Regions from separate parts of the Actibacterium sp. D185-2 genome, predicted to be linked through region 3. Evidence: riboswitches for the same ligand, from Rfam matches in the RefSeq annotation. Region 3 holds a riboswitch; each other region holds the start of a gene.
What was found. Region 3 has a riboswitch for cobalamin ahead of ACSR1C_RS03950 (TonB-dependent receptor plug domain-containing protein). Riboswitches for the same ligand answer to the same signal wherever they lie in the genome.
Positions count from the first base shown of each region.

Region 1: linked by a shared signal. The riboswitch ahead of ACSR1C_RS04590 (DUF1636 family protein) and the one ahead of ACSR1C_RS03950 (TonB-dependent receptor plug domain-containing protein) in region 3 are both predicted to bind cobalamin.
Region 2: linked by a shared signal. The riboswitch ahead of ACSR1C_RS04655 (energy-coupling factor ABC transporter permease) and the one ahead of ACSR1C_RS03950 (TonB-dependent receptor plug domain-containing protein) in region 3 are both predicted to bind cobalamin.

Region 1 covers NZ_JBPWNX010000002.1:213,773-217,039, forward strand. The annotation lists gene ACSR1C_RS04580 (cobyric acid synthase) at 1-639, opposite strand, end outside; gene cobO (cob(I)yrinic acid a,c-diamide adenosyltransferase) at 919-1,539, opposite strand; cobalamin riboswitch at 1,580-1,804, shown strand; gene ACSR1C_RS04590 (DUF1636 family protein) at 1,908-2,276, shown strand; gene cobW (cobalamin biosynthesis protein CobW) at 2,282-3,267, shown strand, end outside.
Region 2 covers NZ_JBPWNX010000002.1:227,666-230,932, forward strand. The annotation lists gene ACSR1C_RS04645 (cobyrinate a,c-diamide synthase) at 1-319, shown strand, start outside; gene cobA (uroporphyrinogen-III C-methyltransferase) at 316-1,038, shown strand; cobalamin riboswitch at 1,055-1,271, shown strand; gene ACSR1C_RS04655 (energy-coupling factor ABC transporter permease) at 1,347-2,024, shown strand; gene cobF (precorrin-6A synthase (deacetylating)) at 2,087-2,839, shown strand; gene ACSR1C_RS04665 (hypothetical protein) at 3,023-3,267, shown strand, end outside.
Region 3 covers NZ_JBPWNX010000002.1:90,970-94,236, forward strand. The annotation lists gene ACSR1C_RS03940 (hypothetical protein) at 1-292, opposite strand, end outside; gene ACSR1C_RS03945 (permease) at 289-843, opposite strand; cobalamin riboswitch at 961-1,164, shown strand; gene ACSR1C_RS03950 (TonB-dependent receptor plug domain-containing protein) at 1,303-3,150, shown strand; gene ACSR1C_RS03955 (ABC transporter substrate-binding protein) at 3,125-3,267, shown strand, end outside.

The DNA of each region.
Region 1 (3,267 bases), 120 kb from region 3:
CGCCGCGATCAGCGCATAGCCATCGTCAAACAACGAGACATCGCCCCGGAACTTATTGATCAGAAATCCCGCGATCATGGCGTTGTCACCGGGGTCCAGAACCGCCTGGGTGCCGATGATCTGCGCGATCACCCCACCACGGTCGATATCTCCGGCCAGAACCACGGGCACATCCGCCGCACGGGCAAACCCCATATTGGCAATATCGCCCGCCCGCAGGTTAACCTCGGCCGGGCTGCCCGCACCTTCGACGATCATCAGATCGTTGTCCGCGCGCAGCCGCTGGAAACTCTCCAGAACCCGTGCCAGCAGTTGTGGCTTCAACGAGCAGTAATCACGCGCCCGCGTTGTGGTCAAAAGCCGTCCCTGCACGATCACCTGCGCGCCCACATCGGTTTCGGGCTTCAGTAGAACAGGGTTCATGTCGCTCACCGGCTCCAGCCCGCTGGCCCGCGCCTGCAAGGCCTGCGCCCGCCCGATCTCGCCGCCGTCGGCGGTCACGGCGGCATTGTTCGACATGTTCTGCGGCTTGAACGGCGCCACCCGCAGCCCGCGCCGCCGCGCCGCCCGGCACAACCCGGCCACCAGCAACGACTTGCCGACGTTCGATCCCGCCCCCTGGATCATCAACGCGGTCATTCCGCCCCCCCGCCTTGTTCCCGACGCAACCCGCAGGAGCCTCCGGCGGAGGTATTTTTCGCCAAGATGAAATGGGCAAGTGTGCCGCACCGCGTCCCGAGCCGCCTGAGCAGGCGGGACGCGGTGCTTCCTTCACCTTGGGCGGTCATCGGGACCTCTCCCTGTACCGCATGTCCAGTATGCAGACCCATCCTTAACAAAATCTTTCCCTCATCTTGGTCCAAATACCTCGGGGGGAGCGGCCATCGGCCGCGGGGGGCGGCGCCCCCTTGGCCCGGATCAGAACTCGACGCCCGGCTGCGCCTTGATCCCGGACCGGAACGGGTGCTTGACCAGGGTCATCTCGGTCACCAGATCGGCGATCCCGATCAGCTCTTCCTTGGCGTTGCGCCCGGTCAGAACCACATGGGTCATCGGCGGTTTTTCGGTTTCCAGAAACGCCACGACTTCGGCGATGTCCAGATAGTCATAGCGCAGGGCGATGTTGATCTCGTCCAGCAGGACCATCCTGATCCCGGGATCGCGGATCAGGTCCTTGGCCTTTTCCCACCCTTTGCGGGCCATCGCGATGTCACGCGCCTTGTCCTGGGTTTCCCAGGTGAACCCCTCGCCCATGGCGTGGAACTGACACAGATCGGAAAACCGGCCTTCGATCAACCGCCGCTCACCGGTATCCCAGGCGCCTTTGATGAACTGCACCACGGCGCAGGGCATCTCATGCGCGATACAGCGCAGAATCATCCCGAAGCCGGACGAAGATTTTCCCTTGCCGGGTCCGGTGTGGACGATGATCACCCCCTTTTCGCCGTCCTTCTTTTCCATCATCCGGTCGCGGGCGGCTTTTTTCTTAGCCATTTTAACCGCATGGCGGGCTTCGTCGCTGGGCGGGGTGTCGGTCATGGCACGTTTCCTTCGCTTGACAAGGCAAGTGGTTTTGCCGCAGAGGGGTCCTCGTTGGTTCCTGTCCCAGGACAGGCGAAGAGGGAATGCGATAAGCTCCGTGACCGTCCCCGGTCAAGGGCCGAAGCGCAGCCGCCCCCGCGACCGTGACCGGAGAGGTCGCCCGACCACTGGCCCTGCATGGGCCGGGAAGGTGGGCAGACCGCCGGGGCCCCAGGCCCCGACATCCGCAAGCCGGGAGACCTGCCAACACGACGTATTGCAACGGGCGAACGGGGTGTGTCGCGGCCGGCTTCGGAAGATGCCTGTGCTGTGGCGTTCTCTGTTGGCCCGATCCCCCCTGCAGCCGAACCACAGGGACGGGCTGCATGGCCGAAGTAGTACTTACCGTTTGCACCACATGCCGCCGGGTGGCCGGCGGGGACCCCGGCACCGAAGAGCCGCGCCCAGGCGCCCGGTTGCTCGATGCCCTCGCCACCCATGGCTTGCCCGAGGGGGTCTCCCTGCGCCCGGTCGAATGCCTGTCGGCCTGTTCGCGGGGCTGTGCGATCGTGCTCAGCGGCGGGGCGCGGCGCTGGAGCTATGTGTATGGCGATCTCGATCCCGAACAGCACCTCGGTGACATCCTGGCCGGCATCGCGGCCTATTCGGCGACCGATGACGGCCTCGTGCCCTGGCGCGCGCGCCCCGAGGTGTTTCGCAAGCAATCCATCGCCCGCATCCCCCCGCAGGAGTAAGCCTCATGTCCAATCTGTCGAAAATTCCCGTCACCGTGATTACCGGTTTTCTGGGGGCGGGCAAGACCACGCTTATCCGCCACCTGATGGCCAATCCGCAGGGCAAACGGCTGGCGGTTCTTGTCAACGAATTCGGCACTGCCGGGGTGGATGGCGATATCCTGAAATCCTGCGCGGACCAATCCTGCCCGGCCGAAAACATCGTCGAACTGGCCAATGGCTGTATCTGCTGCACCGTGGCCGATGATTTCATCCCGACCCTGGAGGCGCTGATGGCGCTGCCCGAGACGCCCGACCATATTTTGATCGAAACCTCGGGGCTGGCACTGCCGAAACCGCTGCTCAAGGCCTTCGACTGGCCGGCGATCCGTTCGCGCATCACCGTGGACGGGGTGATCGCCCTGGCCGATGCCGAGGCCGTGGCCAAGGGCCAGTTCGCCCCGGACCCGACCGCCGTTCAGGCCCAACGCGCGGCGGACGAGTCCCTCGATCACGACACCCCCCTGTCGGAGGTGTTCGAGGACCAGATCGCCTGCGCCGACATCGTGCTGTTGTCCAAGGCCGATCTGGCAGGGGAGGACGGCGTCGCCAGGGCCCGCGGCATGATCGCAGCCGAGGCGCATCGCCCGCGGCCGATCCTGCCGGTGATCGAAGGCGTGATCGACCCGCTTGTGCTGTTGGGGCTGAACGCGGCCGCCGAGGATGATCTGGCGGCCCGTCCCAGCCATCATGACGCTGATGACGATCACGAACACGATGATTTCGAAAGCCTGGTGATCACGCTGGCCGAGATTGCCGATCCGGCGGCGCTGATGGCGGCCATCGAACGGCTGGCGAATGAGCAGAATATCCTGCGTGTGAAGGGCTATGTCGCGGTGGCGGACAAACCGATGCGACTGTTGGTTCAAGCCGTGGGGGCGCGGGTGCGCGCGCAATATGATCGGCCCTGGGGCGAGGCGCCCCGCCTGTCGCAACTGGTGGTGATCGCCGA
Region 2 (3,267 bases), 140 kb from region 3:
CATGGCGATGGGGGCCGGTTTGATCGACAAGGAGGGACAGCGCCATGAAATGGCCGGGCTGCTGGGGCTGGTGACATCGTACCAGAAACGCAAGATGCACCTGGGCTACCGGCTTGCCGAGCTTCGTGCGCCCTTGCCCGGCCATTCCGCGGGCGCCCGGTTGCGCGGGCATGAGTTTCACTATTCCACCATCCTCGACCAACCCGACGCCCCGCTGGCGCGGGTGTTCGACGCCAATGGTGCCGAAGTGCACGAGACCGGTTCGGGCAGGGGGCATGCCACCGGCACCTTCTTTCACATGATCGCGGAGGCGACATGAGCGGGTTCGTCAGCTTCGTCTCTTCCGGCCCCGGCGATCCTGAGCTTCTGACGCTCAAGGCCGTCGACCGCCTGCAAAACGCAGATGCCGTGCTTTATGACGATCTGTCGGCAGGCCCGATCCTGGAATATGCCCGCGAAGGCGCCGACCTTGTGGGCGTGGGCAAACGCGCGGGCCGCCCGTCGCCGCGGCAGGATCACGTCAGCCGATTGCTGGTCGACTATGCTGCAACCGGCACGCGCGTCGTGCGGCTGAAATCGGGGGATGCGGGGATATTCGGGCGGCTGGAAGAGGAGATTTGCGCCCTGCGTGCGGCGGGGATCGGCTATGAGGTCATTCCCGGCGTAACCTCGGCCAGTGCCGCCGCCGCTGCCGCGGCCATCCCCCTGACCCGGCGTGTCACCGCGCGGCGGTTGCAGTTCATCACCGGCCATGACGTCACCGGCGCCTTGCCGGACGAGATCAACACCGCCGCCCTGACCGATACCAACGCCATCACCGCCGTCTATATGGGCAGGCGTACCTTTGCCGCGCTGGCCGAGCGGCTGATCGCCGGGGGGCTGCCGCCGGACACCCCCGCCTTGCTGGCCGAAGGTATCTCGACCTCGGCGCAGACCCTCAGCCGCCACACGGTTGCGGGCCTTGCAGCGCATTTGCCCGGCCTGTGCGGGAATGCCCCGGCACTTATTTTGTATGGCCCGCTGGCAGAGGAGGATTGACCACAACCGGACAAACCGACAAGATTTCCAGGACGGTTCCCAAAGGCGCGAAGCGCCCGGGATGAAAAGGGAACACGGTGCGGTGTAGCCATCAGGCGCCAAACCCGTGACTGCCCCCGCAACTGTAAGCGGCGAGCCTGCCCGGACAATGCCACTGACCCCGCAAGGGTTGGGAAGGCCCGGAACGGCACAGACCCGCAAGTCAGGAGACCTGCCGTCAGGGGCATGCGCCCCGAAACCCTGACCCGGCACATGCCGGACCAACCCCTTTGCAATGCCGTCGGGTGAGACGGCAGGGAGAAATACCAATGCATATCGAACCCGGACTTGTCGTCGGCGCCAAAATGGCGCTGAGCTATGCCACTGCCGCCGGTGCGGCCGCCTATGGGCTGAAACTGTCCATCGACACCATTCGCCAGTCGGGCGTGCCCGCGCTGATCCTGCGCAGCGTCCTCAGCACCGTGCTGGTCTTTGCCTTCTTTGAAATTCTGCCGCATTACCCGGTGGGCGTGTCCGAGGTGCACCTCATCCTTGGCTCCACCCTGTTCCTGCTGTTCGGCGCGGCCCCTGCCGCGATCGGCTTGGCCCTTGGCCTGCTGGCGCAGGGCGTGTTCTTTGCCCCGTTCGATCTGCCGCAGTATTTCATCAACGTGACCACCCTGCTGGTGCCGCTGTATGCGGTCGGCACATTGGCCAAACGGATCATCGCGCCCGGCACCGCATATGTTGATCTGAAATACGGCCAGGCGCTGGCCCTTTCAACGGCCTATCAGGGCGGCGTGGTGGCCTGGGTGGCCTTCTGGGCGCTTTACGGTCAGGGTTTCGGGGCTGAAAACGTCACCTCGGTCCTGACCTTCGGCGGCGCCTATATGCTGGTGGTGATCGTCGAGCCGCTGGTCGACCTGGCCGTTCTGGCCGGGGCCAAGGCCCTGCGCGGCCTGTCAAAGACGCCGCTTCTGACCTCGCGCGTCTACAACGCGGCCTGAAGCCGTCCAAACCCAACGTGTGCGGTCCCGGTATCGGGGGCGCACACCTTGCCGGAGCCCGCATGATCACGCTCTCCCTCGTCGGTATCGGTGCCGGCAATCCGCAGCACCTGACCCTGCAGGCCATCGAGGCGCTGAATGCCGCCGATGTCATCCTGATCCCGCACAAGGGGCAGGGCAAAGACGACCTTGCCGGTTTGCGGCGGAAGATTTGCGCACAAGTGCTGCAAGCCCCGGGGCCGGGCCTGCACGAATTCGATTTGCCCGAACGCGACCCGGCGACACCGGATTACCTTCGGCGGGTCGAAGACTGGCATGATACCATCGCCGACGTCTGGCTAGAGGAACTCACCGCCGCGCTGCCCGAAGGCGGGAGAGCCGCCTTTCTGGTCTGGGGCGATCCGTCGCTTTATGACAGTACCTTGCGGATCGCCGAGCGCCTCAAGAGCCGAATACCGCTGGAGGTCCGCGTCGTCCCCGGTATCACTGCGATTCAGACCCTCACCGCCAGCCACGCCATCCCGCTGAACACCATCGGCGGGACCTTCACCGTGACCACCGGCCGCAAGCTGTGCGAAGGCGGTTGGCCGGAAGGGGCCGAAACCCTTGTCGTGATGCTGGACAGCGGCGGCGCATTCCGGACTCTTCCTCCCGACGGCCTCCATATCTGGTGGTCGGCCTACGCCGGAATGGAAAATGAAATCCGCCTGTCCGGCCCTTTGGCCGAGATTCGCGACATCATCGTCGCGCGCCGCGCCGCCGCCCGCGCCGAGCATGGCTGGATCATGGACACCTACTTGTTACGGTGGCTTTGACCTGCCGCACCGCGGCCTTTCGCGGTCCCTGTGTATGTCCAATTGCGCGAGTGAACATTGGGCATTCTTCTGGTGTAGCGAACGTCAGCTCCCCGCCCTCGTCAGTCCGCCATGGGTCTGTTGTCGTTTGAGGTTTCCCAAATCGGTTGTTGAGTGATCCATGGTTGCCAAATGGGAGGCACCTTGATCCGCACCGCTCTGACCGACGCACTCGGAAACATGATCGGCTTCCGCCTGCTGCCCGGACAGGCTCACGACCTGCGCGGCACGGCTGCGCTGATCGAAGGGGGCTGCGGCCAGTCCCTCGCTGATCGAGCGTCCGATGCCAGCTGGTTCCGTGAGGTTCTGACCGGGATCGAGGCGCTCATCCCGCCCGAATCCAACCGCCGCTTCCCGGCCGGGCTTGATCGCGACACCTGCCAATGGCG
Region 3 (3,267 bases):
CGAAGGCCACGAACGGCCCGCCCGGCGTGGCCGCGCCAAACAGCGTGGCCAGCGCGACCCCGGTCAGGCCCGAACTGGCGCCGAACAATCGCTCGATATGGTCGACCGGCAGCAGCTCGGCCAGAAAGCCCGCGCCGACCAGCCCGACAAAGATGCGCGGCACCATGAACAGGGTGGTGGCGCGGGTGCGGGCGATCACTGCGGGCATCATGTCGGGATGGGTCGCGCGCAGGCGGCGCAGCAGCACCAGCGCCAGCGCCCACAGCAGAACGGTGCCGATCAGGATATTCATGCGCGCCGCCCCGCCGCCCAGAAATACCGCACCGCCAGCCCCAGCAGCACCGGGCCGGGCAGCGACAGCGCCATGCGCAGGGCGACGAAATCGGCGGGCAGAAAGGACAGCTCCCAGATCAGGGTGCGGTTCAGCCCCAGCAGCACCCAGCCCGACACCAGCGCCACGCCCGCGCCCAGATCGGCCCCCGCCGCCATCAGCCCGATGGTCAGCGGATAGGTCACGCTGGGTCCGCCGGGAATCACCGCGCCCGCCACCGTGGCGATGATCAGCCCGCGCAGCCCGCTGTCGGGGCCGATCAGCGCCTGTATCCGCTCGCGCGAGATCAGCATGGGCAGGATCGAGGCCAGCAGGACCCCGGCCAGAATCTTGGGCAAAAGCGCCAGAGTGAACCCGGTTTCGGTCAGAAAGATATGCCAGAACACCGCGCTGCCCTTTTGCCACCAGACGGCGGCGCCGGACAGGACGGCGATGGCGATGATGAACAGCAGGCTGCCGTCGATCATCTTGTGCGGGGTGCTGGCGCCGGGGCGCGGCGGATCAGGTTGCATGGGTCAGCTTTGGCACGGTACGCGACCCGGCGCAATTTCAGATGTGGCATGGCGGGCTTTGCGCCCCGTCGTGCGGCCCGGCCCGGATTTGGCCTTTGACTCGGGGCCGCGATGCGCTAAGGACCGTCTCACTTCGGTTCCCCCCTTCGGGGTGGATGAAAAGGGAACGCGGTGACGCCCATTCGGGCCATTCCGCGGCTGCCCCCGCAACTGTAGGCGGAGAGCAAGGCTGACAATGCCACTGGGGCCATAGGACCCCCGGGAAGGCCAGCCAAGCTGTGACCCGCTAGCCAGGAGACCTGCCGAGGTGATCACCCTTTCCGGGGCGCGGGGCGCGCAGCGGAGGCGGCCAGACCGCAGTGGTGACGTTTCACCGTCTGCGGCGGGGCCATGCCCTTTCCCGAAGACATATCGACAAAGACGGACGGGCACAGACCCGTCCCGGACGAGGGCTAGGATATGACCGTCAAACTGCTTGCCACCACTGCCACCGGCGCCCTGCTGACCGCACTGGCGGCCCCGGCCACCCATGCGCAGGAAGTGATCCTGCTGGACAAGATCACCGCATCGGCCAATCTGGAAGACACCGACGCCGACCGCAGCGGCCCGTCGGTGGTGATTGTCACCGAAGAAGAGCTGGACCAGACCGCCGAGACCCGCGTGGTGGATTATCTGGCGCGTCTGCCCGGCATCAGTGTGCGCAGCCGCGGCCCGCTGGGCGGCCAGACCGGCCTGACCATCCGCGGCGTCAGCCAGACCAATATCGCGGTGCGGGTCGACGGCATCGACGTGTCCGATCCCTCGGGCCCGCAGGTGGCTTTCGATTTCGGCAGCCTGACCACGATGGATATCAGCCGGATCGAGGTGCTGAAGGGGTCGCAATCGGCGCTTTACGGGTCCGAGGCGATCGGCGGTGTGATCGACATCACCACCAAACGCGCCACCCGCGACGGGGTCGAACAATCGGTGGGGCTGGAATATGGCAGCTATGACACCGTGAAGGGCAGCTACAGCTTCGCCGCCCGTGGTGCGGATCACGAACTGGCCTTCACCCTGTCGCATATCGAAACCGATGGCTATTCGGCCGCCGATGAAAACGACGGCAACACCGAGGAAGACGGGTTCAGCGCCGACCGGTTCAGCTTTTACGGCGAATACGTGCTGGATAACGGGGTGAAATTCATCGCCTCGGGTTTTTATGAGGATGCCGAATACGACTATGACGAAAGCGGCCCGGTCGACGGCACCCCCGACGAGGTGACCGCCAACCTGAGCAAGGGCCTGCGCGGCGCGGTGCAATTCGCCACCGGCGCGGTCGATCACGAGGTGGAACTGGCCTGGTTCGACATCGACCGCGAGCTGACCGGCACCAACATGTTTGGCCCGTTCGAATACGACTATGTCGGCGAACGCCGCACCATCGGCTATCGCGGTGCTACCGATCTGGGCGCGGCGGCGCGGCTGGTCTTTGGCGCGCAAAGCGTCGAGGAAACCTATGAAAACGATTTCGGCTTTGGCAGCTCGGGCTATGACAGCACGGTCAACAGCGCCTTCGGCGAAGTCAGTTTCGCCCCGTCGGAGCGGGCCGATGTGACCGCCACCCTGCGCTATGACGACCATTCGGAATTCGGCGATTACGTCACCGGGCGGCTGGCCGGCGTGTACCGCGCGCGCGAGGATCTGCTGTTCCGCGCCAGCCTGGCCAACGGCTTTCGCGCGCCGTCGAATTACGAATTGTACGATGTCTATTCCGGCAACCCCGATCTGGATCCCGAAACCAGCGTCAGCGCCGAGATCGGTGTCGAGAAACGCTATGGCGATCGGGGTGTGGTCAAGGCGACGGCCTTTTATATCGAGGCCGAGGATCTGATCGACTACAGCTATACCACCTACACCTATGTCCAGGCCGATGGCAAAACCCGCCGCTCGGGGCTGGAACTGTCGGGGGCGTGGAGCGTGACCGAAGAGGTCGAGCTGGCGGGCGCCTATACCTATACCGACAGTTCGGGGTCGGCGGTGCTGGACAGCTCGTCCTGGCTGACCTCGACCCCGCGCCATCTGCTGTCGCTGGCCGCGTCCTATGATGTGACCCCGGTGCTGAACGCGACGCTGACCGCGCTGCACGGCGCCGACCGGGCGGCGCTGCCGGACATGACGGTGTTCGACGCGGCCTTCACCTATGCGTTCGACGACAGCACCGCGGCCTATCTGCGGGTCGAGAACCTGTTTGACGAGGAATATCAGGTGGTGCCCGGTTATGGCACCACGGATCGGGCGTTCTATGTCGGGCTGCGCAAAAGCTTCTGAGCGCATAATCGCGCTGACCGCCGCGCTGGGCCTTTGGCTTGGCGCGGCCCTTTCGGCGTCCGCCGCCCCGCCCGAGCGCGTGGTGTCCCTGAATGTCTGCACCGACCAACTGGCGAT